DNA from 3 places in the Hominibacterium faecale genome. Region 2 is predicted to be linked to each of the others. Evidence: riboswitches for the same ligand, from Rfam matches in the RefSeq annotation. Region 2 holds a riboswitch; each other region holds the start of a gene.

Region 1 (8,037 bases), on a different contig from region 2:
TTGATCCATCTGGCTAAGGACTTCGGCATCTGTCATGAAGCGCTGGAGGATCAATACCCGCGGCTATATGAGCAGCCCTTTGACTCTCATCGAAAACGTATGACGACCGTGCATAGGATTGAAGGTCAGACAATCGCATACACAAAAGGAGCGGTGGATGAACTGCTTCCCCTGTGTACGCACATCATGACGGATCAGGGCGTTCGCCCCATGACCCAGGAGGATCGAAGAAAGGTATCTGGACTCTGTTTATCCATGTCGGAGAAAGCTCTACGAGTTCTGGGATTTGCCAAGAAGCCCCTTGATGATGTCCCGGAGCAGGATGACCAAGACTTGGAATTTGATATGATCTTTCTGGGAGCCGTAGGAATGATCGACCCGCCGAGACAGGAAGTCAGGGAATCCGTTCGTACCTGCCGCAGCGCGGGAATCCGAACAATTATGATCACCGGTGACCATAAGGTGACGGCCATGGCCATTGCCAGGGAGCTGGATATTTACCGGAGCGGAGATCTGGTTCTCTCCGGAGAAGAGCTCAATTCCATGACGGATAAAGATCTGGATGAGGCAGTAAAAAACACCTCCGTCTTTGCCCGTGTATCACCTGCAGATAAACTGCGTATCATCCAATCCCTGAAGCGTAACGGGGAAATTGCTGCTATGACTGGCGATGGAGTCAACGATTCTCCGGCTCTGAAAGCGGCCGATATAGGCGTAGCCATGGGAATGACCGGTACCGACGCGGCGAAGGACGCATCGGACATGATCCTTCTGGACGACAGCTTTACTACCATCGCTTATGCCATCAAGGAGGGACGACGCGTATATCGGAATATCCAGAAGGTCATTCAATTTTTGCTGGTAGGAAATATCGCAGAGATTCTGGCGCTTTTCATAGCAACCGTGTTCAACTGGAATTCGCCGCTGCTGGCTCTCCATATCCTTTGGGTAAATCTGGCTACGGCGACCCTTCCGGCTCTAGCTCTGGGCGTGGATCCGGCCAGCAAACATATCATGGAGCACCAGCCGGTGAAATCGGGTACATTGTTTGAAAAGGATCTGGTACGCAGAGTGGTGATTCAGGGAATCTTTGTGGCCGGGATGACGCTGATTGCTTATTGGATCGGCGCAAATAGCGGCGGCCATACGGCCGGCCAGACAATGGCGTTCTGCGTGCTGGCCTTTTCTCAGATGCTGAGGGCCTTTAATCAGCGTTCCAATACCGAGCCTATCTGGGTAAGGGCGGAAGGCCTCAATCCATGGCTGGTCGTTTCTTTCGCTGTATCCTTGGCCTTTATGCTGGCGATTCTCTTTGTTCCGGTATTGCAAAATGCCTTCAAACTCACACTGCTGACCGGGGATCAGTGGCTGGCAGTCGTTGGATTGTCGCTGCTGTCTATTTTACAGGTGGAAGCAGGAAAGGGGATAAAACGTTTGAAAAAAGGTTAAATTCATAAAAAGGGCACATCGCATGCGCGGTGTGCCTTGTTTTGATCCATTTTGTGAAAGGCGCGGGCCCCAGCCCCGCTGCCTTATTTTTCTTCCAAAGACTTTTCCAGCTGTGCCATTTTGCCCTTGGCCTTCACTTCCTCGGACATCTCTGCACATCCTTTTCCCAGTCACGCAGGGTCAGCTCGCCCAAGGCAATCAGTTCCTCGATCTGGCTGGCATCGGCACCGTCTGCCAGCCAGCCGGGTCTGCAGGCATCTCCCAGACTCAGGGTGATGTCGTACTCCCTGCAAATGCCCAAAAGCTCATCAAAACGTTCATAAAAGGGATTCTCCTTGCCGGTCATTTCCATCCAGGCAAAGATGATGGAGCCGCCTCGGGACACGATATTGGTCAGCCTCTTATTGCGTTTGAATTTATGCGCGGTTTCTTTGTTGATGCCGCAGTGAATGGTCAGAAAATCAACGCCGTCCTCTGCGTGCATACGGGCAATATCCAGCCACTCTAACGGAGAATCCTGACTTTGGTATTCTCCGTAATGAAAACATAATCTTGCTTCTTCCTACGTTGGCATTACCCAAATCAGGTTTGAAGGGTCGAAGTTCGATTACTTCCTCTCAGCCTGCTTACACAAGCTCCCCTGAAATATTGTCTGTATTATAATACAGACAATATGCACATGCCAATCCGTTTGTCTGTTTACTGTAAAATTTTATATTGACAAGATTGGACGCATTATGACGGATAGTTCATCTATTATACACGAATCGATCCCATTTATGAGATGATTTCCGTGTGGGCTCTGCCTCCTTTTACTAAAAATGCAGCGATGAAAACTAAAATAAGAGTTGCCGCAGACATTGCCAAAAAGGTCATATTTAGTCCATGTATAGCGGCATTTTCTCCATAGCGATCGATCGAATGATTGGTTACCATGGTCATTATTCCTACAAAAACAGCAGTTCCGATGGCTCCGGAAATTGTCCGCAAAGAGTTTACTAATGCTGTCCCGTGGGCTGTCAGCTCCGGCTGAATACCGCTGATCCCCCAAGTAACCAGAGGCATCATCAAACAGCCGATTGCGGCGCATCGCATCATATTATAAAAAGATGCGATCCAAATAGACATTTCCTTTGTAATAAAGAACATCCCAATATTGCTGAGCAGCATACAAAACGCTCCTGCCACAAATAACTTTTTCATGCCGATCCGGTCATAAATGATGCCGGCAAAAGGACTGATCGCAGCCATTACTAGAGAACCGGGCAGAGTTACTAGGCCGGAGGTCGTCACGGAATAACCCATAATCGACTGCACATAAAGGGGAATAATAATCGATGATCCCATCATTACCAGATAGAGCAACATACTTCCCAATACACTTAAGGCATATTGTTTCTGTTTTAAAATCCTCAGCTCTAAAAAAGGCTCTTTTATATGAAGCTGCCGGTAAACAAAAAAGGCTGCGGAAATGATCCCAATGACCAGCGGCATGTAGGTTTGCGCGGCTGTAGGGCTGCGGCTGCCTATATTGCCAATCCCCAGAGTAATGCCTCCAAAAGCCAAAGCGCTGAGAACAAAGGAGAATCCATCAAATTTTCGCTTCATAGTAGCAAGAACATTATCAAAAACGCCGATTGCAAAAATCAGAGAGATCAGCATAATACCGATTGAGATGTAAAAGATCATTCTCCATCCGAAAGAATCAACTAAAATTCCCGCCAACGTAGGTGAAATTACTGGTGCCGCACCGATCGACAGGCCATATAAGCCCATGATAGTACCCCTTTTCTCCGGCGGATAAATGGTCAGAAGGATTACCTGTGACATAGACAGAAGTATCCCGTTTCCGCAGGCTTGGAGGACCCTCCCCAACATCATAATAGGAAACCAGCGGGCAATCACACAACAAGTCAAACCGGCAATAAAGAATAGTATCCCCAGTAAATACAGTCTTTTCGTCGGAAATCTGGTAATCAGAAAGGCTGTCAAAGGCATCATAATTCCCATAGCCAAGGAGTATCCGCTTGTCAGCCACTGGCCTGTAGTTACACTGATGTGAAAGTCGGCCATAATCGGAGGAAGGGCGGTTGTTAGGGCCGTAGCAAGCATAGAAGAGGCAATGCATGTTATTAAAATATCCACAAAAATCAGCGTGCGTTTTTTGTTTGTAAGGATTGTATGATTACTCATGACCATTCCCTCGGTTATAATAGTCTTGCAATTTCAGCAGAATTTTATAAAATTGATTTTTTTCTTCCTCAGACAGAACCGTTAACATGCTGTTTAGCGACTCTTCTCGTTTTTTGCGATAGTACGCTATTTGTTTGTTACCGGATTCAGTCAATGAAATGAGAAAGCTCCGTTTATCTTCCTGAGAGGGTATTCGGGCGATATACCCTTTTTTTTCCAATTTGGAGAGCAGTTCACTTAAGGAAGCGGGTCGGATTTTTAAAGCATCCGACAGCTTCTTTTGATTGATTGTTCCAATATAATCTAAAAGCAGCATGCAGCGCCATTGTCCAATATAGTAACGATGGTCATTGTCAGTAATATGTTTGCTTAGTTTTGCCACATAAAAAAAGAGCTCGATAATTTCCTTATCATTTGGTTTCAAAAATAATCCCTCGTTTCTTGTTTCGACTTACAATCCATTTAATTAGGTACCTAACTATTATAATAACAAAGCACCGCTTTTGTCAAACAAAATTTGTTTTTTGAGTGCATTAAAAAGCTGCCTGGCGGATCCGGTCAATCGGACGAGGCAGCTTTTGCTATCGTATAGAAAATATCGAATACTTGGCATTTCCAATACTTCGAAAGACTTCACCTTGTGAAGATGAGCGTGAAGCACGTATAACGTTTGTGAGGGAACCGCTTTATTTTTCTTCCAAAGACTTTTCCAGCTGTGCCATTTTGCCCTTGGCCAAATCTTCAGGAATAAAGACCTGGCCGCACTGAGGGCACCGCAGCACCTTGTGACGGAACTTTTTATCCAGATAAGTAAACTGGGTATCGATTTCCGCAAGGCCGCATTTGCATTTATTGCAGATCAGTGTCTTGTTTGATGCCATTCCAGACCGCCTCCAATTCTATCTTTGTTCTGTGCGCGTACGCGTTGACCAGCTCGAACCGGCCGTCCGCCTCATTGAGCACTTTGTACTCCACCCAATAGGTCATATAGCCGATCACGCAGTAGCCGGACAAGGTACCGGTTTCTTCGTTGAAAATGGTCCGGTTATGACGCTGGCAGAAATCGATGGTGTGGAGGACCTGCTCTTCCAGGATCCGTTCCTGATCCAGCTTGGCCTTCACTTCCTCGGACATCTCCACCGTAATCGGGTACTCGGTTTGTTTGATTTCCATTTCTTCCTCCCAGAAAAATTCCAAAAGTGTCTTTTTGAGGACCCTTCTGTTTTCCTGACGCTCGGTAACCGTCGGCAGATGCTGCTGACCGTCGCCTTCGCCAAAGAGCAGCTCCAGAATATGATGGGCCGGTTTGCCCTGCTTGAGGAAAATATCCCGGCAGTTGATACAATAGGTGATGTAAGGCGTCTTGCTTTCAGCAATTCGCTTTTTGGCTACAAAATCCGCATACTCCGGATTGGCGATGGCTCCGTGGCCGCCATAGCCGCAGCAAGTGTAGTATTGATTGTTGTCCGGCAAAGGCTCCAGCGTTACGCCGATGTCTTGGGCCAGATCCCGTACAGACTGGCGGACATCTGCTTCGCCGCGGGCGGAGCAGGGATCAAAGACGCAAAAGGTTTGTTCGCAGCAGCCGCCGCTGATCTCCCATTCCTGCAAAATCTCAAACAGAGAAATGACCGGTATTTCCGGAAGATATTCTTTAAAATGCTTCAGGCAGGTCATACAGCCCATAATCATGGTCGGCTCTCCCAGACTTCGCCACTGGTCTCTGATTTCCTCAAGGCCCAGGTCGAATTTGGCCCGGTCGCCGGCCCAAAGCTGGGGAACTCCGCAGCAGCGGAGGAACATGGCCGTATCCGGATGCTGGTTGAGCAGAGAATCGTAAATTTTAACGATCAGCTCCGGCTCCGACGCGCCCAGCTGACAACCGGGGAATAGGGCATACCCGCATTTGCTGCTGCCTTTGGGTGGACGGACCAGACTGGATTCTTCGCTGTCAGCCTGCGCCATATCCCGAAGCCAGAAATCGTGGTAAGGCCAGGGCATTTTTCCCTGATTGTGCATTTTCTGCCGCCCGGCCAGGAAAAGGCCGTCCAGATCAATATCCTCCGGACAGATTTCTTTACAGATTCCACATTGATTGCACATGGACATAAGCCTCCTGGCGGGAGTGGCCTTCAGTTCGCTCTTACCCTCCAGAGTGGTGGCAATGATTTCATCCTTGACACGAACCGGCCCCTTACTGGAAAATTCCAACAGATCGCAGTGGTCTTTGCAGGCCCGGCACTGACATTCCACGCAGCGGGCTGCTTCCTCCATGGCCTCTTCCTTTGTATAATGACCATCGGCTGCAGCCACAGCCTCCGATGTGCCTTCAATTTGAACCAGCCCCTGGCACATGCGGGTCCGCTTACTTTCTCTGGGGTAGTACAGGCTGCCGGTTTTTAGGTAATTGTCAATGACCGTTCCCATAGCCAGGCCGCCGGACAGAGCGTGGAGGGGAGAATCGCCGATCAATTCGCCGCCTGCAAAATATCCGGTTCCGCCCTGCTCCATACAGAAGGGGTCGCCGGAAGCACTGCGGGCATTCAATAGTCCAAAATCTGGGCCGTTTTTTCCAGTGGCGATAAAAACAGCGTCGAAGTTTCCGTCCTTCAGATCACTAAGATCCTGGATCTCTGTGTTGAAATGTATGTCATAGTCCTGATGAGCCAGTTGCTCGTTGAAATCCTTCATGAAAATTTTCGGATCCATGGTATTGTGCAGATGACCGCCAATGCGGCCGCTCTTTTCAAAGACCTCCAGCGTATACTTCTTCGTAGAAAGGCGAAGCAGCGCTGCCATTCCCGCAAGTCCGGCGCCGACGATGGCGACCCGCTCTTTTTTCATCGGGATGTTATAGTCGGTAGCCGAGGTGTCTTTTGCAAATTCTATGGCTGCCTTTTCCAGAAGCGACAGCTCAATGGCGCCCCCGCAGTCTTTCCGCGGGCAGGCTTTTTTACAGGGTTCATCGCAAAGAGCATTGGCGATCCGGGGAAAGCCGGTGGCGTTGCGATAGACCTTAAAGGCAGCTTTAAAAGCGCCCCGCCGTGTTTTTTCTATAAAATTTAGAATATCCATATCAAAGGGGCAGTCGCCCACGCAATAAGGAATTTCTTTTTCCATACAGTCTTCAAAGTTTTTAAGATATCTCTTCATAAGTATCATCTCTCCATACAAGTATCGGCTTAAGGTTACCCCTAAGCCGATAAGATTGTATCATTGTTTTGCTGTTTTTATCAAGTGGTTTAGTCTGGAATATTGGTGATGGACTCGTAATCTTCCTTCTTATCCTCTGGGAACATGTCTTCGAACAGGTCAACCATCGGATTGTTCTTGATGTATTCCATTTCTTCGTAGAAATCCGAGCCCAGGAAGTATTTCTTAGGAGGCAGAACCTCTTCGCCCTTGGCGATCTTGTCGAGACCTTCCTTGATCTTTTCCGGGTAAGCCGGGATTTCGTAAATTCTTACGCCGCAAGCATTGTCGATGGCGTTTATAACAGCCATGTGTCCAGCGGACTGGAATGCTTCGGATGCGCCGGAGGAACCAAACGGGTTGGTATTTCTCGGCGTACAGTGATGGATCAGGTTGAAGTTGTCCGGGATATCCTTGATAGTCGGGATCCCTGCGCCGGCGATGTTGCTGTGCTTCTTGACATCTTCATAATTTTCCGTCAGAGCGAAGCCTATGCAGTGGGACAATCCGCCGTAAGCCTGACCGTTAACCGCAGCAATGTTTCCGATAACGCCAACGTCGTCTACACACCAGTAACCGATACAAGTAGCCTTGCCTGTCTTGGTGTCAACTTCAACTTCTGCCATATGCAGAGCATAGGTAAAGGCAGGAGTCGGATTTCCTACGCCTGTATTCGGATCCAGATATTTCAGCGTCATATCTTCCGGATTCTGGTACTGCGTTTCATATTTGGTCGGAATGCCTTCCGCAACCATTTCATCATAGGTTCTGTAAGTGCCGTCCGGCTTTCTCATAGCGTTCATCAGTTCATCAGCAGCCATGACAACGGCTTTACTGTTCATGTAATGCTGTCTTGATGATGCGGTAGCACCGGAGTCAGGACAGAATTTGGAGTCATTCTGAATCAGCACGATGTCGTCAGGGGTTACACCCAGAGGCTTGAGAGCTTCCAAAGTGGTAACCAGAGCGCCTACATCGCCGCCCTGTCCCTGATCCTGCCAGGTGTCGTATTTGGCAAATTTGCCGTTGGGCAGTAATTCCAGAGCAACGGTACACTGGTCGAAGATACCTTCTGTTACGTTGTATCCGCCCCATGCGATACCTACGCCTCTCTTCTTTTCAGGAGTAGATTCTTTGGCAACTCTTTCTTTTACTTCCTCATAAATCGGTTTTAAGATATCCATCATCTTTTCCATCGGGTAT
Region 2 (8,037 bases):
TGGTATCCGGCGAACCGTTCTACCATCATACCCGCGAAGTCATATTCGCCAGCCTGGAAGATGTACTTATTCGGAATGAATACGTTGTCGAATACTACTAATGCTTCCTGTCCGCCGTATTTTGCGTTACCCAGGTCTACATCAGCGCCTTCTTCTAATTTTCTGGTGTCGCAGGACTGTCTTCCGTAGATCATGTACATGCCTTCAGCATCGGACGGACATGCGAAGGATACTGCGAAGTCTTTGTCCTCTTCTTTCATAGCCTGTGTAGGCATGATGATATGCCAGTGAGAGTTGATGGAACCAGTCTGGTGAGTCTTAGCTCCGCTTACTACGATACCGTCATCTCTTCTTTCAACGATATGTACGAACAGGTCAGCGTCCTTCTGCTTGTGAGGCGGAAGTCCTCTGTCGCCCTTCGGGTCAGTCATGGCTCCGTCTACGATCCAGTCGTTCTTCTGAACCTCGATCAGGAAGTTTTTGAAGTTTTCGTGGTAGTTTGTACCATATTTTTTATCTGTTTCAAATGTTGTTGAGAATACAGCATTGAAAGCGTCCATACCTACGCATCTCTGGAAACAGGAAGCAGTCTTCTGTCCGAGCAGTCTCTGCATCTTAACCTTTTTTCTCAGGTCATCTGCGCTCTGGTGAAGATGTGCGAATCTGTTGATCGTTTCGCCAGTGAGGCTGGACTTAGCAGTCATCAGGTCAGCATACTGCGGATCCTGAGCCAGATCATAAGTCACTGCTACACAGTTGATGGAAGGCCGGATGATTGGATGATCCACCCAATTTTCGATCTCTTCACCAAACATGTAAACTCTGGTCTTCAGCTTTCTTAAGCTTTCAATGTACTGTTCTCCTGTCATAAGCATAATAAAATCACTCCTTTTTTATTCTTAGGTTCCATGCAGGACAATTCCAGCATGTCCCCCAGCATTAACCGTTTATAACTTATGCAATTCTTATACCAACCGAAATGCATTTGTTAACATGCCAATTATTTCCGCAAAAGTTTTTTCGCCATGTCGATCAAGTCTTCACTGACAGATGTGTCAAGAATCACATCTTCGACTCCCTCGCAATTTTCCATCACAATACTTTTTACCACATCTTCAATCGTGTATTGAGCGGATGGACAGGAAGCGCATGCCCCCGTCAGTCTCACTTTTGCGATATTATTCTCAAATCCGGTGAGCTTTGCCCCGCCATAATGGGCTGCCAGCACCGGATCAACTTTTTCTTTTAGAACTTTTTGAATTTGTTCTTCCACTTTTTTATCACCTCGAATTTTGTCATTTCAATTCGCATATCGCTTTATTGATTATATCCCTATCTCGTTCTTTTTTCAAGTGGATAATAGCTAAAAGTTTGTCTTATTTTAGGATTTTTGTTGCGTTTTTACAATTATTTTTTGGAAAAGCTTTTTCGTTTTGTGCTATAATGAATTTGTTCGTTATTTTCAGATTATTTAAAATAAGAATCAGGGTATCTCAATTATGAAAAAATGTATCATTATTACTTCTTATATAGAAGGTGAACTCCGCCAACTACTCAGCAATGAGCAGCCGGGATTCGTAATCTGTGCTGACGGAGGCTACAACCACGCGAGTAAAGCCGGTCTTGTCCCGAATTTTTTGATGGGTGATTTCGACTCTCTTACGGAACGCATTCAACCTGGAGTGGAAATTGTCACTTTCCCCTCAGAAAAGGATGACACGGATACAGGTCTTTGTCTCCAAGCCGCTCTCGATCTGGGATACCGGGACATCCTAATCATCGGCGGCATCGGCGGCCGTTTCGACCACGCAATCGCCAACATTCAGCTCATGGCCGGTGCTGTCGATCAGGTGGAACGCATTGCTATAAAAGACAAGAAGAATTACTGTACAGTCTTGAAAAACGGGGGTCTTGAATTGTCGAAAAAACAGGGGCAGCATGTGTCTTTGTTCGCCTTGTCTGATGTGTGTGAAGGCGTCACGATTTCCGGAGCCAAATATCCTTTGACGGATTATACGCTCTCCCGAACCTTCCCCCTGGGGGTCAGCAATGAATATCAGGAAGACACGGTCCGTATATCCGTACAAACTGGAACTCTATTAATTGTACTTTCTGAAGATTAGCAGCATCTGTATTGTATGAATAGCTGAAAACTGTATTTAAGGAATTGTACGGAGGGCCTGTACGGTTGTCTGGGATTGCACTAGTTTCGCGGCTTTTGTCGAAATTAGTGCATTTTTTTAAGCTTTCAGAGGTCGAATTTTGTCAAACGAAACAAAAATGCGGACATTTGAAGATTTCAGGCCTGCCATCCTCCCTTTTATTTTTCAAATCTGTTCTTATAAAAATTCTCATTTTTGTCTCTTTTCATAAATACAGACCAGTAGTATGCTGTTAACAGAAAAGAACTTGGAGGAAAAAAATGAGACAAACAGAACGAGTAAAAAATTTGTGCGAGACAGCGCTGTTCATCGCGATTGTCTTCTTCGGCGTATTCATTATTAAGTTTCCGGGGCCCTTCGGTTATGCCCATATCGGAGATTCCATGATCTTCCTTTCCGTCCTCATGCTGGGCGGCAAGCGGGGCGCCGCGGCCGGCGGGCTGGGTGCGGCCATTGCTGATATTGTCAGCGGATACACGATTTGGGCTCTCCCAACGCTGATTTGTAAAGTCTTAATGGCTCTGGTGATGGGCGCGATGATCAAGCACCATGTCTTTGGGCTGAAAGGAAGAAGCTTGTGGATCGTGGCAGCCGTGACCGGCGGATTGACCCAGGGAATCGGTTACGTCATTTTCTGGTACGCGCTCTTTGGGAAAGCTGCTGCCATTGCCGCTGTTCCCGGGCTGACATTCCAGGCGGTTTCCGGCATTATCATCGCTTTCGTAATCACAGAAGCGCTGCAGAAAACCAGCCTCAAAAGGCATTTTATTTACACCACGGACGGAAAAGGAGCAGAAACATGTTAGAACGTATGAAAAGCTTTAAGAAAATCGATGCCCACAGCCATATCGGATATTTCGGTGGCTGGTCGGATGTTGGAATCACACCGGAAGAGCTGATTGCGCAAATGGATGAATATAACGTGGAAAAAACCGTTATTTGTACATATCCCATCAAAGAAAGCCTGGACGCGGTGGACAAGTATCCCGACCGCTTTGTCGGCGCTGCCTGGGTAAATCCAAACGATACAGATCCTCTGGGACAAATCAGGGATGCTGTTGCAAACCATGGCTTTAAAGCGATCAAACTGCACCCTCTGATGCACAGCTATCTGCCCAACGACGAATGCGTATTTCCCATCGCTGAGCTGGCTATGGAGCTGGAGATTCCCCTTATGATCCACACCGGACACCCGCCTTATTCCCTGCCCTGGAGCGTAGCACAGCTAGCGGATTTTTATCCCGATCTGCCCATAGTCATGATCCATATGGGACACGGCAACGGCATGTATGTCCAGTCGGCCATCGATATGGCGAAAAAGTATTCCAACCTGTATCTGGAAACCTCCGGGATGCCCATGCATACCAAGATCAAAGAAGGCTATGAAAAAGTCGGAAGCAGTCGCATTATGTGGGGACTGGACGCGCCCTTCCACCATCCTACCGTGGAAATGCAGCGAACGATTGTCAGCGGACTTTCCGACAAGCAGCTGGAAGATGTCTTTTACAACAATGCTAAAAAATTATTAAAACTATAAAAACACTTTCTGAGATGCGGGGCCGCGCGATAGCCCCGCCTTTTTATAACGCAGGAAATATCGATGCAATCGATATTGACGGAGTTTCAAAGAAAGTACATTGCGAAGCGTCGGCCCCTGCGGCCGACATGTGTGCATAGGGAGCTATGCTCCCGTCATGCACACTTTTTTTACTTCCAAAATTTCATTAGCTTAACAAGAACTGTTTTTTCAAGCCCTGCAGGCTTCGTCTCAACGGCGGTATGGCCAGTAAGGCTACGGTGATAGCCGCTTCCGCTCCCAGATAGGCGAAATTATACCAGCAGGACCAGGTTACCGCATTGAACCCCTCCGGCACATACGCGCCGAAAAAGATAATGCCTGAAAGCGCGGAGCATATGTAACGTCCCAGCACACCCAGCAGATATCCTCCGATCAGGCCGCCCTTTTTGTTTCGCAGAATACCGGCAAGGCCGATGGCGCCAAAAGCCAGTGGATAATCCAGTAATAGCTGCACAGGGTGAATGACATAGGGGCTGAAAATCAAATCCACTAGCCCCACACACATCCCAGCCATCACACCCCTTCGAACGCCGAAAAAGTAGGCGCACAGAGCGATCGGCAGCATGCCGAAGGCCGACACATCGCCGCCCTGAGGCATGGGAAACAGCTTTACCTGTTTTAGGACCACGGCCAATGCCACTAAAAGCGCAGAGGCCACCATCGCTTTGGTATCCGGTTTTTTCCCTTTGCCGGAAATCAAAATCCCTGCAAACAATAAAACGATAATTGCGATCGCCGCTGCTTGGCCTGAAACAGACTCAAAAAATGTTTGTAATGACATAAAAAATCCTCCTTTTCATCAGGAGGGGAACTGAGAATTGTTCCAAATCGGAAATAAATTTCTTCCGGAATCGGAAATAAATTGCTTGCCTGCGCCGGCATTATCCGGATCAGGTCTTGAGGGTATGGCCGCCCATGCGGCTCCTCTCAGCCAAAGCTCCCCTAGCATTTTGTTAAGTTTTTATTATTATACGCCTGACTTTCCTTCGTTGTCAATGATACAATGTTTGCTCCCCGCTCTTGATTTGGTGCGCCAACTAAGGCTATAATGGATTTACCAAAAAAGAGAGGTAACCGTTTTGATAAATGGAATCATAAGCGTCCTGGTAGTATTTCTTTTGCTGGGAGTAGGCTTTTATTTTACAAAGACAAAGAAGTGGCCGGATAATACCAATCAAGTGTTTTCGACGGTCGTTGTTCAAATTGCAGCGCCGGCCCTGGCCGTAGTCAGCATTGAAAACCGGTTTACGCCTCAGATGCTGGCTTCATCCGTGATCAACCTGCTGATCATCACAGCATGCTTGCTGTTCTTGCATCTTCTGGGCAGAGTGCTTTCGAGTCTGATGAACCTGCCCCAAAAGAAGAAAGCCGTCTTTGACACTACCTTTACCTTCAACAATTCCATGTTTATCGGGCTGCCTATTATCAATATCATCTTTGGACATGACGGACTGCCTTATTTATTCACCTTTTATTTGGTTACGATTGTGCTTTTCTGGAGCCTGGGGGCCTGGACCCTTTCACAGGCTTCGGACCAGACCAGCCTCAAGGCGTTTTCCGTTCGGCGTATTTTCATCCCCGGCCTGATTGGCGTGATGATCGGCTGCCTGCTGGCCGGATTTGAGCTGAAGCTGCCGGTTATTTTTGAAACGGCCCTCTCCTATCTGGGGGATCTGTGCGTACCACTTTCCCTGCTGGTAATCGGGGCCAATCTGGCGCTCTCTTTGTCAAAGGGCATGGCTAAGATCACCATCGATCAGCTGCTGATTCTGGCCGGTAAGTTTATCATCAGTCCTCTGCTGGCCTGGGGCGCTTTCACCTTGGCTGGCATCAGCGGTCTGCCGCTTCATGTATTTATATTGTGCGCTTCCCTTCCCTGCCACGCTCAGACGGCCATTCTGGCACAATTTTATGATGTGGAAGGCGAATATGCATCCAACCTGGTCAGCTTGTCCACTCTGGTCAGCCTGATCACCATACCCGTTTATGCAAGTATTTTACTTTAGGAGGTTTTTATGCGTACCGTTTGTTTAGGCGACAGTTTTACCCAGGGATTCGGCGTCAACCGGGACGAAAACTGGGTATATCTTTTGAACACACCCTGCAGCACCTTTATCAATAAGGGCATCAGTGGTGATACCACCGGCGGAATGCTGGCCCGCTTCTGTTCCGATGCCGTACATGAAAAGCCCAACTACCTGTTCATCACAGGAGGTTTCAACGATCTGATCTCCGGCGTTTCGGAAACAGTACCCCAGGCCAATTACTTTGCCATGGTTCATCAGGCGTTCCACAATAATATGATCCCGGTTGTCTGCACGGCTCCCCCTTTTGATCCGGATGCAGCAAGAGCCGGCTGGCCGGAGCTAACGGACTTCGACCTGGTAAAAGACCGTTATTTAGCTTTACGAAATTGGCTGCTTTCCTTTGCAAACGCCTTCGATCTGTTTCATGTGGATTTTTACGGAGAATTTGAAAAAGTCCTCTCCCGCAATCCAGGAAAGGACTTTTATATCGATGGCATTCATCTTACCTCTGAAGGTCATGAACAAATCGCTGATATTGTGCTCAAGGCGCTCTACAGTTTTTAGCTTAAAATTCGATCTGCCCCAAGTAGCCCTTGGGTATCACAAAGCGAACCGTTTTCAGCGGATCTACCACCTGGCAGAATTGAAGCTGTCCGGCCAGACTCATTAATATGGTCAGGTCCGGATCGCTCATATCCACTCGCTCTTTCAGGAACAGAAACATGGTTTCCGTCGCGTCCGAAGCCGCCTGATCCAAGGATTCTCTAGAAACGATCACTGACCAATAATCCCGATCTTCCAGCACAGGCTCTGTCTGTGCTTTTTCTTTGATTAATTCCAGCGTAACAGTGACTTCCGCCGGTATTTCCAGTCCGGAAACGCCGATCTCCCCATCGCCCATAGCCGCATGGAGGTCTCCCATGGCAAAGAGCGCGCCGTCGACCGCCACAGGGAAGTAAATGGTCGCTCCTTCTGTCACCATTTTATTGTCCATATTTCCTCCATGATGTCCAGGCGTTCCCGCATTGATCGATTTTCCTGATTCCGGGGCCACTCCAATTACGCCGATCATAGGGTTGAGAGGAATATCGATCCCTGGAGCAAAATGTGCCTGGCCGTCGGAGACTGGGATTACACGGGTATGGCTGTCTTTGAGCAGATGGCCCAAAATACCCATGCCTTCACCGCACACGGATGTGCCTTTCTCATTGAGCTCGATCTTATCGATGGTGACCTTAAGGGTATCTCCTGGCTGGGCGCCTTGAACATAGATCGGTCCAGTTGCCGGATTAGTCCGGTCCCAATCCAGCGTTTCCATCTTGTCTTCCGGGCTTCTCAATTGGTTGGCGAAACAGTCCATCGTTTCGATCAGGATGGTCGCGCCTGGAGAAACCGTCATAACTGGTTCGTTCTGATCAGAAAACTGATAGATGGTTTTGTCGCTTTTCAAATGAAGCATCGTTTTCCTCCTTCGATATACAAAAGATCCTATTTTTTCTTTAAATGCGAAAACATATATAAATTGTCCTATGTAATAGTGTAAGGGATTTTACAGCGGGTGTCAAAGGCAAATCTCTCGCTGAGAAAAGATATTGGCAAAAGATAAAAGAATCCCCGCAGCCTGCTAAGAGGCACGAGGATGTCCTGACTTTTTTATTTATCTCCTAGCTTTCTTTTTTCTCTCCCTCTTGAAGTTCTACCGAATCGCCTTCCTCTTGTGTTTCCGGTTCGCCCGCTGCTTCCTCCAGCGCTTCAGCCTCCATTTCTCCTTCCGGGGTTTCAAGCTCCGCGTCTTGCTGCGGTTCCTCTTCGGTTTCCAGTGCTTCTTCCTTTGGTACAGCTCCTGTCAGCTGCTCTTTAAAGGTATTCTCCAGCTCAATCTGCTGTTGAGCCACTTCCGGTTTTGGTGAAAGAGCATCCACCTTTTTTAAAATAACGGCAGCTGCAAAAAACAATATGGCAAATCCCAGATAGTTTCCTGTACTGGAAGCCACATATTGAATTACATCTTTAATTCCTTCCGATATGGACATTCCATAGCTGGCGTAATAACTCGATACATAGGTAATCGAATAATACAGCATATAAATGACGCATATCAGCGATAATCCGGCACACACATACAGCCCGATCACACCTTTTCTGCACAACGAACTTTTCTTCTTTACTTTCACTCCGATCTCGGCTTTATCTCCCATTTCATTACCTCTTTCTTATCGTTTTCCTCATTATGACAGGATAAGGTGTCGACCGGTTGAGGGAATTGCGT
Region 3 (8,037 bases), on a different contig from region 2:
GCTTTGCCATTCTCTGCACACCCAGCGCCATTACAATGGTCGCCGTAGCAGGCAGGCCTTCCGGGATAATGGAGATCGCCAAAGAGACGGCCACCAGAAATTGAGGAATCAGGGGCCGGTGATAGATAGCACCGATGGCGAAAATCAGCACGCACACAATCAGTCCAATGATGGTCAAGGTTTTTCCCACCTTATTCAATTTCTGTTTCAGCGGCGTATCCAGTTCATCCTGATTTTCCAGCATTCGGGCAATCTGGCCCACTTCCGTGTCCATTCCCGCAGCCACGACTACTCCGGTTCCTCGTCCGTAGGTAACCATCGCCGAGGTATACACCATATTGGCGCGATCGCCCAGCGGACAATCCTCCGGCAGAACAGCATCCTCATCTTTTTCCGATGACAGGGACTCGCCGGTGAGGGCGGCTTCCTGGACCTTGAGATTGGCTGAATCAATCAGTCTCATATCAGCCGGTACCAGATCGCCGTCGCTGAGAAAAACCACATCGCCTGTTACCAACTCGGCAGCCGGAACAATACTTTCCTCGCCCTGGCGCAGTACCCGGGCAGTAGGCGAGCTCATGTTTCGCAGGGCCTCCAGCGACGACTGGGCTTTTTTCTCCTGTACGATACCAATCAATGCGTTGATCACGACGATGGAAAAAATGACGATGGCTTCGGTCCACTGCTCAAGAATCGCAGAAAATATGGCCGCACCGATGAGAATCAAAATCATCGGATCGACAATCTGCGCCTTCAGCATCTGACCAAAGCTTTTCGGGGGTTTTGCGCGCAATTCATTGCGCCCGTTTTTGTTTAATCTCTGTAACGCCTCAGCATCGCTCAGACCTTCCTGTGAAGTATCGAACGTCTCTAATACCTGACAGATGGTTTGCGCGTGCCAAGGCTTCTGTTTGTGATGATCCATAAGGAAATATCACTCCTTTCATTAATAAAAAATAATTTATCTGATACGCCGTCCGGCGTTGATCAGCAGAAACACAAAAAGACACAGCCTGAACCGCCGTAAAACAGGCGCAGGTTATGCCTTTCTTTTCATATGAATGATTTTATTATTTTAGAAATGTAACATCGGTCAGCGTCGCTGCTATCGGTGTCGTCCATGGTGGTTCCTTTCTTCAAAATAGTTGAGCTTCATTATATGAAAAACGGCTGCCTGCGTCAAGGCCCTTCTTGGAAAATTCACAATAGATTCACAATTCTTTTTTATTAATTAAAAAGCAGTGGCAAATGGATTGACAGCCCTCCTTTCTTATAATATAATACAGGAAATATTTCAGGGGAGCTTGTATAAGCAGGCTGAGAGGAAGTAATCGAACTTCGACCCTTCAAACCTGATTTGGGTAATGCCAACGTAGGAAGAAGCAAGATTATGTTTTCATTACGGAGAATACCAAAGTCAGGGTTCTCCGTTTTTTCTTGCCCTGAAAGGAAAGGAAGTTAATATGAAACATTACACGACGCAGATGGATGCCGCACGCAAGGGCATTCTCACCAGAGAAATGGAAATTGTCGCTGAAAAGGAGGGCATTCCCGCCGAGCAGCTGATGAAGCTGATGAGTGAGGGCAAGGCCATTATCCCCTGCAACAAGCGCCATAAAGCCATATCTCCCAGCGGATTGGGTTCTTCTCTGAAAACGAAGATTAATGTCAATCTGGGAACATCCCGGGATATGACCGACCTGGACATGGAATTAGCCAAAGTACAGAGCGCGGTGGACATGGGCGCAGAAGCGATCATGGACCTGAGTTCCTATGGGGATACCCGTAAGTTCCGCCGCCGCTTGACGGAAACGTGCCCGGCTATGATTGGAACGGTTCCCATTTACGATGCCGTGGTCTATTATCATAAGCCTCTCATTGAGATCACTACTGAAGAGTGGCTGGATATTGCCCGTATGCACGCAGAAGACGGCGTAGATTTTCTGACCATTCACTGCGGCATCAACAAAGAAACCGCGCATAAATTCAAGCGCAATAAGAGGCTGACCAATATCGTGTCCCGAGGCGGCTCCATCATCTTTGCCTGGATGGAAATGACCGGCAAGGAGAATCCCTTTTATGAACGTTTTGATGAGCTTTTGGACATTTGCAGGGAGTACGACATCACCCTAAGTCTGGGAGATGCCTGCAGGCCCGGCTGCCTGGCAGACGGTACTGATGCCAGCCAGATCGAGGAGCTGATTGCCTTGGGTGAGCTGACCCTGCGGGCCTGGGAAAAGGATGTGCAGATCATGATCGAGGGACCCGGACACATGCCCCTGAACCAAATCGCGGCCAATATGGAAATCCAAAAAACATTGTGCCATGGCGCGCCCTTCTATGTGCTTGGGCCCATTGTCACCGACGTCGCTCCCGGCTATGACCACATCACTTCTGCCATCGGAGGCGCGCTGGCAGCTGCCAGCGGCGCGGCTTTCCTCTGTTACGTCACTCCTGCGGAGCACCTGCGGCTGCCCACCCTGGAGGATGTGAAAGAAGGAATCATTGCCGCCAGGATCGCCGCCCATTCTGCGGACATTGCCAAAGGGATCCCCGGGGCTATGGATTGGGACAACCAAATGAGCCAGGCGAGAAAAGATCTGGATTGGGACAAGATGTTCGACCTGGCCATCGATCCGGTTAAGGCCAAAGAATACCGCGCTTCCTCCTCTCCTGAAAAGGAGGACACCTGCACCATGTGCGGAAACTTCTGCGCAGTGAAAAATATGAACCGTATCCTGGATGGCGAACTTGTTTCCATCTTTGATGAATAGGAAAGGGGCTGCTTTATGCTAAAGGAACAATTGGAAAATGTACGCAGCCAAGCGCCGCTTGTACATAATATTACCAACTATGTAACCGTTAACGACTGCGCCAATATCCTGCTGGCCTGCGGCGGTTCGCCCATTATGGCCGACGATCCGGCGGAAGCCGCTGATATTACCTCCATCTGCGGCGGATTGAACATCAATATCGGAACCTTGAACCAATCCACCATTCCGGCTATGCTGGCAGCAGGCAAGAAAGCCAATCAATGCGGCCGCCCGGTGCTGCTGGATCCGGTGGGCGCGGGGGCTTCACCTCTGCGGACCCAAACGGCCGGACAGCTGCTGGATCAAGTCTCGTTTACTGCCATTCGCGGCAATGTATCTGAGATCAAAGCTCTGTCTCTGGGTTCTGCCACTACCAGGGGAGTTGACGCCGATTTGGCCGATGCCATCACCGAGGACAACCTGGATGAGTCTATCCGTTTTGCTCAGGATTTTTCTGCCCGGACCGGCGCTGTTATCACCATCACCGGGGTCATTGATTTGGTCTGCGACCGGCAGCAAGCTTTCATTATCAGAAACGGTCATCCCATGTTGAGCCGGATCACTGGCAGCGGCTGTATGCTCTCTGCCATGATGGCGGCTTACCTGACCGCCAATCGGGATACGCCTCTTGCGGCGGCAGCGGCGGCCGTCTGCGCCATGGGTCTGTGCGGCGAAATCGCCTATTCCCATCTGAAAGAAGGAGAAGGCAGCGGTACATTTCGCAGCCGTCTCATCGATGCGGTATACTGCCTGAGCGGCGATGAGTTAGAAAGGGGTGCCAACTATGAAGTGCGATAAAAAAACCATGCTCCTGTATGCGGTAACCGACCGCTCCTGGACCGGCCGCCAAACGCTCTATGAGCAGGTGGAGGCGGCTCTCAAAGGCGGCGTCACTTGTGTGCAGCTGCGGGAAAAGGATCTGCCGGAGGATGCTTTTTTGGATGAAGCGGTAAAAATAAAAACCTTGTGCCATCAGTATCACGTTCCCTTTATTATCAACGATAATGCGCCGCTTGCCGTCAAATGCGGCGCTGACGGCGTTCATGTGGGTCAGCATGATATGCAGGCCGGCGCAGTTCGGGAATTGATCGGAGATGACCGGCTCCTGGGCGTTTCCGCTCAGACTGTGGAGCAGGCCGTTCTGGCGGAAAAAAACGGCGCCGACTATCTGGGCGTGGGAGCTGTCTTTGATACTTCTACAAAAAAAGATGCCAATCCGGTCAGCCATGATACAGTAAAAGCTATTCGCCAGGCAGTTTCCATTCCCATCTGTGCCATCGGCGGCATCACCAGGGAAAATATTCGCAGGCTCTCGGGAACGGGAATCGACGGCGTGGCTGTGGTTTCGGCTATTTTTTCCAGCTCGGATATTGAACAGACTTGCAGAGATCTTCGCAGGCTGTCGCAGGAGATGATCGCAAAATGAAAAAAGTATTGACCATAGCCGGCTCCGATTGCAGCGGAGGAGCCGGTATTCAGGCAGATATTAAAACCATTACTGCTCACAAGATGTATGCCATGAGCGCGATCACATCGCTGACTGCACAAAATACCACCGGTGTCTACGGGATCATGGACGCTGACCCGCAGTTTGTCCGTCAGCAGCTGGATGCGATTTTTACCGATATCCTTCCCGACGCCGTAAAAATCGGCATGGTTTCCGCCGCCGGGATCATTGAGGCTATCAGCGAAAAGCTGGAAGAATATCAGGCGCAAAACATCGTTATTGACCCGGTCATGATCTCCACCAGCGGCAGCCGCCTTCTCTCAGAGGATGCGGTGGAAGTTCTGATCGCAAAGCTCCTTCCCCTTGGAACGCTGGTAACGCCCAACATTCCCGAAGCAGAGGTACTCTGTGGGTTTTCCATCGCAAGAAAACCGGATATGCTGAAGGCAGCGGCGCGCATTGCTGATGATCTGCATATGGCAGTTCTGATCAAAGGCGGCCACTTGCCGGGGACTGCCGCCGATCTCCTTTATGCAGAAGGAACAGCTTTCTGGTATGAAGAGGATCGGATCGACAATCCCAACACCCACGGCACCGGCTGTACTCTGTCTTCGGCTATCGCCTGTAATATGGCTGCCGGCCATTCTTTGAACAAAAGTGTGGAGCAGGCGAAAGCTTATCTTTCAGGCGCGCTGCGTGACGGCCTGGATCTGGGAAAAGGACCTGGTCCTCTCAATCACGTATATAAGCTGTAAAGGCTGCCAGAGGCAGCTTATTATGACAGTAGCGCCGCCATTTTGGTTTACCATAATGAAGCGTCCTGTTCTCGGAGGCTCGGGGTTCGGGGAAAGAGGCCGGGAGTCGAGGTCGGGAGCAAATCATCGCGATCTGTGTCTGGCAGCCTTCCCAGCGATGATTTTAGGCCTTTTTCGCTGCTAATCCACCTAAAGAGAGCAAGAAATTATCGCTTTTCTAGCTTTTTTTCTTTTCCCACGATGAAAATTCATCGCAAACTTAGACCAAAACAAGCTGGAGCGATCATTTTACTTTTCACCTTCTATTAATCCGGGCCCGAAGGGCCCGTTCCTTCAGCTCCAGAATGGCAGAGCAGCGCCTCCCCGAATGTTTCGTGTTTCCAATCGTTCACAAAATGGATCGAAAAAAAGGCTGTCGCACCAATGCGGCAGCCCCATTGTTATCTACCGTATCTATTAAGAATTCTTCCGCCTTCTGCTGGTGATGAGTACGATTCCCATTGCAGTGAGCGCGATCAACATCCCCAGGATCAGCAGCGTCATGTTGCTGTCATCTCCGGTCTGAGTCGCTGTGCCTTTGGGGTTATCCGCATCATCACCATTTTTTGTTACATATTCTTCGGTCATCTGATTCTCCAGCTCGATCTCAGCCGCATCCACATCCAGCTTGATTTCTTCATCCAGCACATTGGTGAAGCCCAATTCCGCAGCTTCCAAATCCGTCAGAGCATTGCCGCTTTGATCGGTTTCGGCCAGATAGTAGGTTCCATAAGCCAGATTTTCAAAGCTGACTTTAGCGGCAGTCTTGCCGTTCATCTCCAGGGCCTTGACATCAGTCACTCGTTCTTTGTGGGCCTGATCTGCAAAAAGCGCCACATAGAACACTTCGTTTGTCTCATATGCCTTTCCCTTGAAGGTGGTCGTCTTATTGATTGTAATCTGTCCACCGTAATAGAACTGTTCTTCATCGTGGAAGTCATTGGTGATCACCGCTTTTCCTTCCGTATTCGCTTCGGTCAGAGTAAAGGTGTTTTGATCGATGCTCATCTTGCAGCCCAGCTGCTCCTGGGCATTGGTAATCACCTTTCCCTCAGCATCGGTTTCCGCTACATAATAGGTTTGATTGATGCTCAAATCGGAGAAGGTCACTGTGGTACTGGATTTCCCATTCATAACCAGTGGTTTGATATCACCCACCTGCTGTGTGCAGTCCTCATCGGTATAAAGGCCTGCATAGAAAATGCTGTTGGTCTCAAAGTCCTTGCCATCCAGGGTCACCCGTTTTGTAACATCGATGGATCCCGCCCAGTAATACTGTGAGTAAAAGCTGTTGGTAATCTTGCTTTCAGCGGTCAGGTTGGCCGGGTCTAAAGTTACGACCTGGTTGTCATAGGCGATTGCCCATTGATCGCTGTTATCCTGGTCTGAATAGGCCGTTCCATCTTTGTCGGTTTCGGCAACGTAATAGGTTTCATTTACTTTTAAATTGTCGAAGGTTGCCGTGGAAGATTGGTTGCCGTTCATCTCCAGGGCCTTCACTTGGCTGACCCGATCCTTCAGATCGCTGTCGCTGAATAAAGCCGTATAGAAGGTTTCATAGCTGTTCACGCCAACACCGTCTTCTTTTACTTCCTTGGTTACCCGGATGCTGCCGGCCAGTGTATTGGTAATTTCATAAGTTCGATCCTGGCTGTTTACCGCTTCGCCGTCGATGGCCGCATCGCCGTTTCGGTCAATTTCAACTTTGTAGACCTTGCCTGAATCATAATATCCCTTGGGGACCTTGGTTTCTTTCAGATAATAGGTGCCCGGCTTCAGCCCCTTAAAGGTGAATATTCCATCCTTATTGCCGGTGACTGTCGTGCCGTCGCCTTTACACTCCTTGTCTGTGTAAAGGGTGAATTCCGCACCAGACAAAGCATTGCCTGTTTCACTCGCGATTTTCTTTAAATTAAAATTATACTTATCATTAAAGCGGTCGATGATGGCGCCCATATTATAAGGATCGATTTTTTCCGGATCAAGCAGTGCCGTTCCTTTATCGCGGATCTGGAACACGGTCTCGCTGGAATCCAATGCATACCCATCTGGCGCAGCACTTTCTTTAAGGATATATTTTACCCCTGCTTCCAAATAGTAATCCTTGCCCTCACTGGTGAGGTTGGTCTTTCCGTTTGTATCCTGCCCAAAGACAGCAATTCCGTCTGCGCCTGTTACTTCTGTTCCCAAAAGATTTTTCTCGGATACTTGGTCTTTATAAAGCTGGAACTCTGCGCCCTGCAACGATTTTAACGAATTCGCACGATCGCGCTTATGCACATTGATGTTCAGCAAGCTTCCGCTGGCTCCAGCATCTGATGCCTGCTCCTTGATAAGCACCTTATCTGAAACATCACCTTCATCGATCTCTTTATTGACTGTTAGTTTTGCAGTGTTGGAGTATTCTATGGTTTCGCCAATTTCTCCCTGTATCGCTGCATTGTATTTAATCGTATACTTGTGTCCGTCCGCCTTTGGAATCCTAATCTCCAGCTTATTTTCTTTTCCGCTGGTATCGATTGCTACTGTATACTCGTCATTTTTCAGTTTCTCTGCGTCGTCTCGGATAATACTAATGGAATCCAAATCGATTGCCATTGTTTTACTATAGGTGTCCGCAATTACATAATCTTCTGGCTCCGCAGCCGAGTTGGAGTTGAGTAAAGCACCATTTGGATTTACCTGAATCGTAAATCCGGCTTTATACTGGTTTTTGCGCTCCGGCTGCGTTGTAATTTTCTTGGAAACAATATCATTGTTCACATCAAAGGAATTCTTTACCTCGAGCTTTTCTTCCCCATCAATCGATATCCATGCCGTATTTTTAAAGGTCTTGATCCCTGATGCTGTGAAAACGTCGCTTTTCACCTTGGTCTGGTACTTCAGGACATATTGTTTATTGTTATCCAGTTTTCCCAGGTTGAACCGGTAGGTGCAATTTTTCTTGTCGCTGGTATCTTTTGTTACTTTGATCGTTCGATTC

Evidence for each region. A riboswitch is a leader RNA that binds a small molecule or an ion and turns the genes downstream of it on or off. The one in region 2 is predicted to bind thiamine pyrophosphate.
Region 1: linked by a shared signal. The riboswitch ahead of LG211_RS06345 (phosphomethylpyrimidine synthase ThiC) and the one ahead of thiT (energy-coupled thiamine transporter ThiT) in region 2 are both predicted to bind thiamine pyrophosphate.
Region 3: linked by a shared signal. The riboswitch ahead of thiC (phosphomethylpyrimidine synthase ThiC) and the one ahead of thiT (energy-coupled thiamine transporter ThiT) in region 2 are both predicted to bind thiamine pyrophosphate.

What each region holds. Positions count from the first base shown of each region.
Region 1 is NZ_JAJAGH010000005.1:248,235-256,271, reverse strand. Features, by position in the region: gene LG211_RS06350 (cation-translocating P-type ATPase) at 1-1,449, shown strand, start outside; partial or broken gene LG211_RS06345 (phosphomethylpyrimidine synthase ThiC) at 1,601-1,954, opposite strand; TPP riboswitch at 1,992-2,101, opposite strand; gene LG211_RS06340 (MDR family MFS transporter) at 2,227-3,642, opposite strand; gene LG211_RS06335 (MarR family winged helix-turn-helix transcriptional regulator) at 3,635-4,066, opposite strand; gene LG211_RS06330 (DVU_1557 family redox protein) at 4,329-4,523, opposite strand; gene LG211_RS06325 (pyridine nucleotide-disulfide oxidoreductase/dicluster-binding protein) at 4,492-6,795, opposite strand; gene LG211_RS06320 (molybdopterin-dependent oxidoreductase) at 6,885-8,037, opposite strand, start outside.
Region 2 is NZ_JAJAGH010000004.1:38,609-46,645, reverse strand. Features, by position in the region: gene LG211_RS05100 (4-hydroxyphenylacetate 3-hydroxylase family protein) at 1-875, opposite strand, end outside; gene LG211_RS05095 (NifU family protein) at 1,001-1,273, opposite strand; gene LG211_RS05090 (thiamine diphosphokinase) at 1,500-2,123, shown strand; gene LG211_RS05085 (ECF transporter S component) at 2,423-2,968, shown strand; gene LG211_RS05080 (amidohydrolase family protein) at 2,962-3,699, shown strand; gene thiT (energy-coupled thiamine transporter ThiT) at 3,887-4,522, opposite strand; TPP riboswitch at 4,592-4,695, opposite strand; gene LG211_RS05070 (AEC family transporter) at 4,821-5,747, shown strand; gene LG211_RS05065 (GDSL-type esterase/lipase family protein) at 5,757-6,332, shown strand; gene LG211_RS05060 (acetamidase/formamidase family protein) at 6,334-7,227, opposite strand; gene LG211_RS05055 (hypothetical protein) at 7,433-7,966, opposite strand.
Region 3 is NZ_JAJAGH010000005.1:256,553-264,589, forward strand. Features, by position in the region: gene LG211_RS06350 (cation-translocating P-type ATPase) at 1-925, opposite strand, end outside; TPP riboswitch at 1,287-1,396, shown strand; gene thiC (phosphomethylpyrimidine synthase ThiC) at 1,464-2,774, shown strand; gene thiM (hydroxyethylthiazole kinase) at 2,790-3,611, shown strand; gene thiE (thiamine phosphate synthase) at 3,598-4,239, shown strand; gene thiD (bifunctional hydroxymethylpyrimidine kinase/phosphomethylpyrimidine kinase) at 4,236-5,015, shown strand; gene LG211_RS06375 (LPXTG cell wall anchor domain-containing protein) at 5,472-8,037, opposite strand, start outside.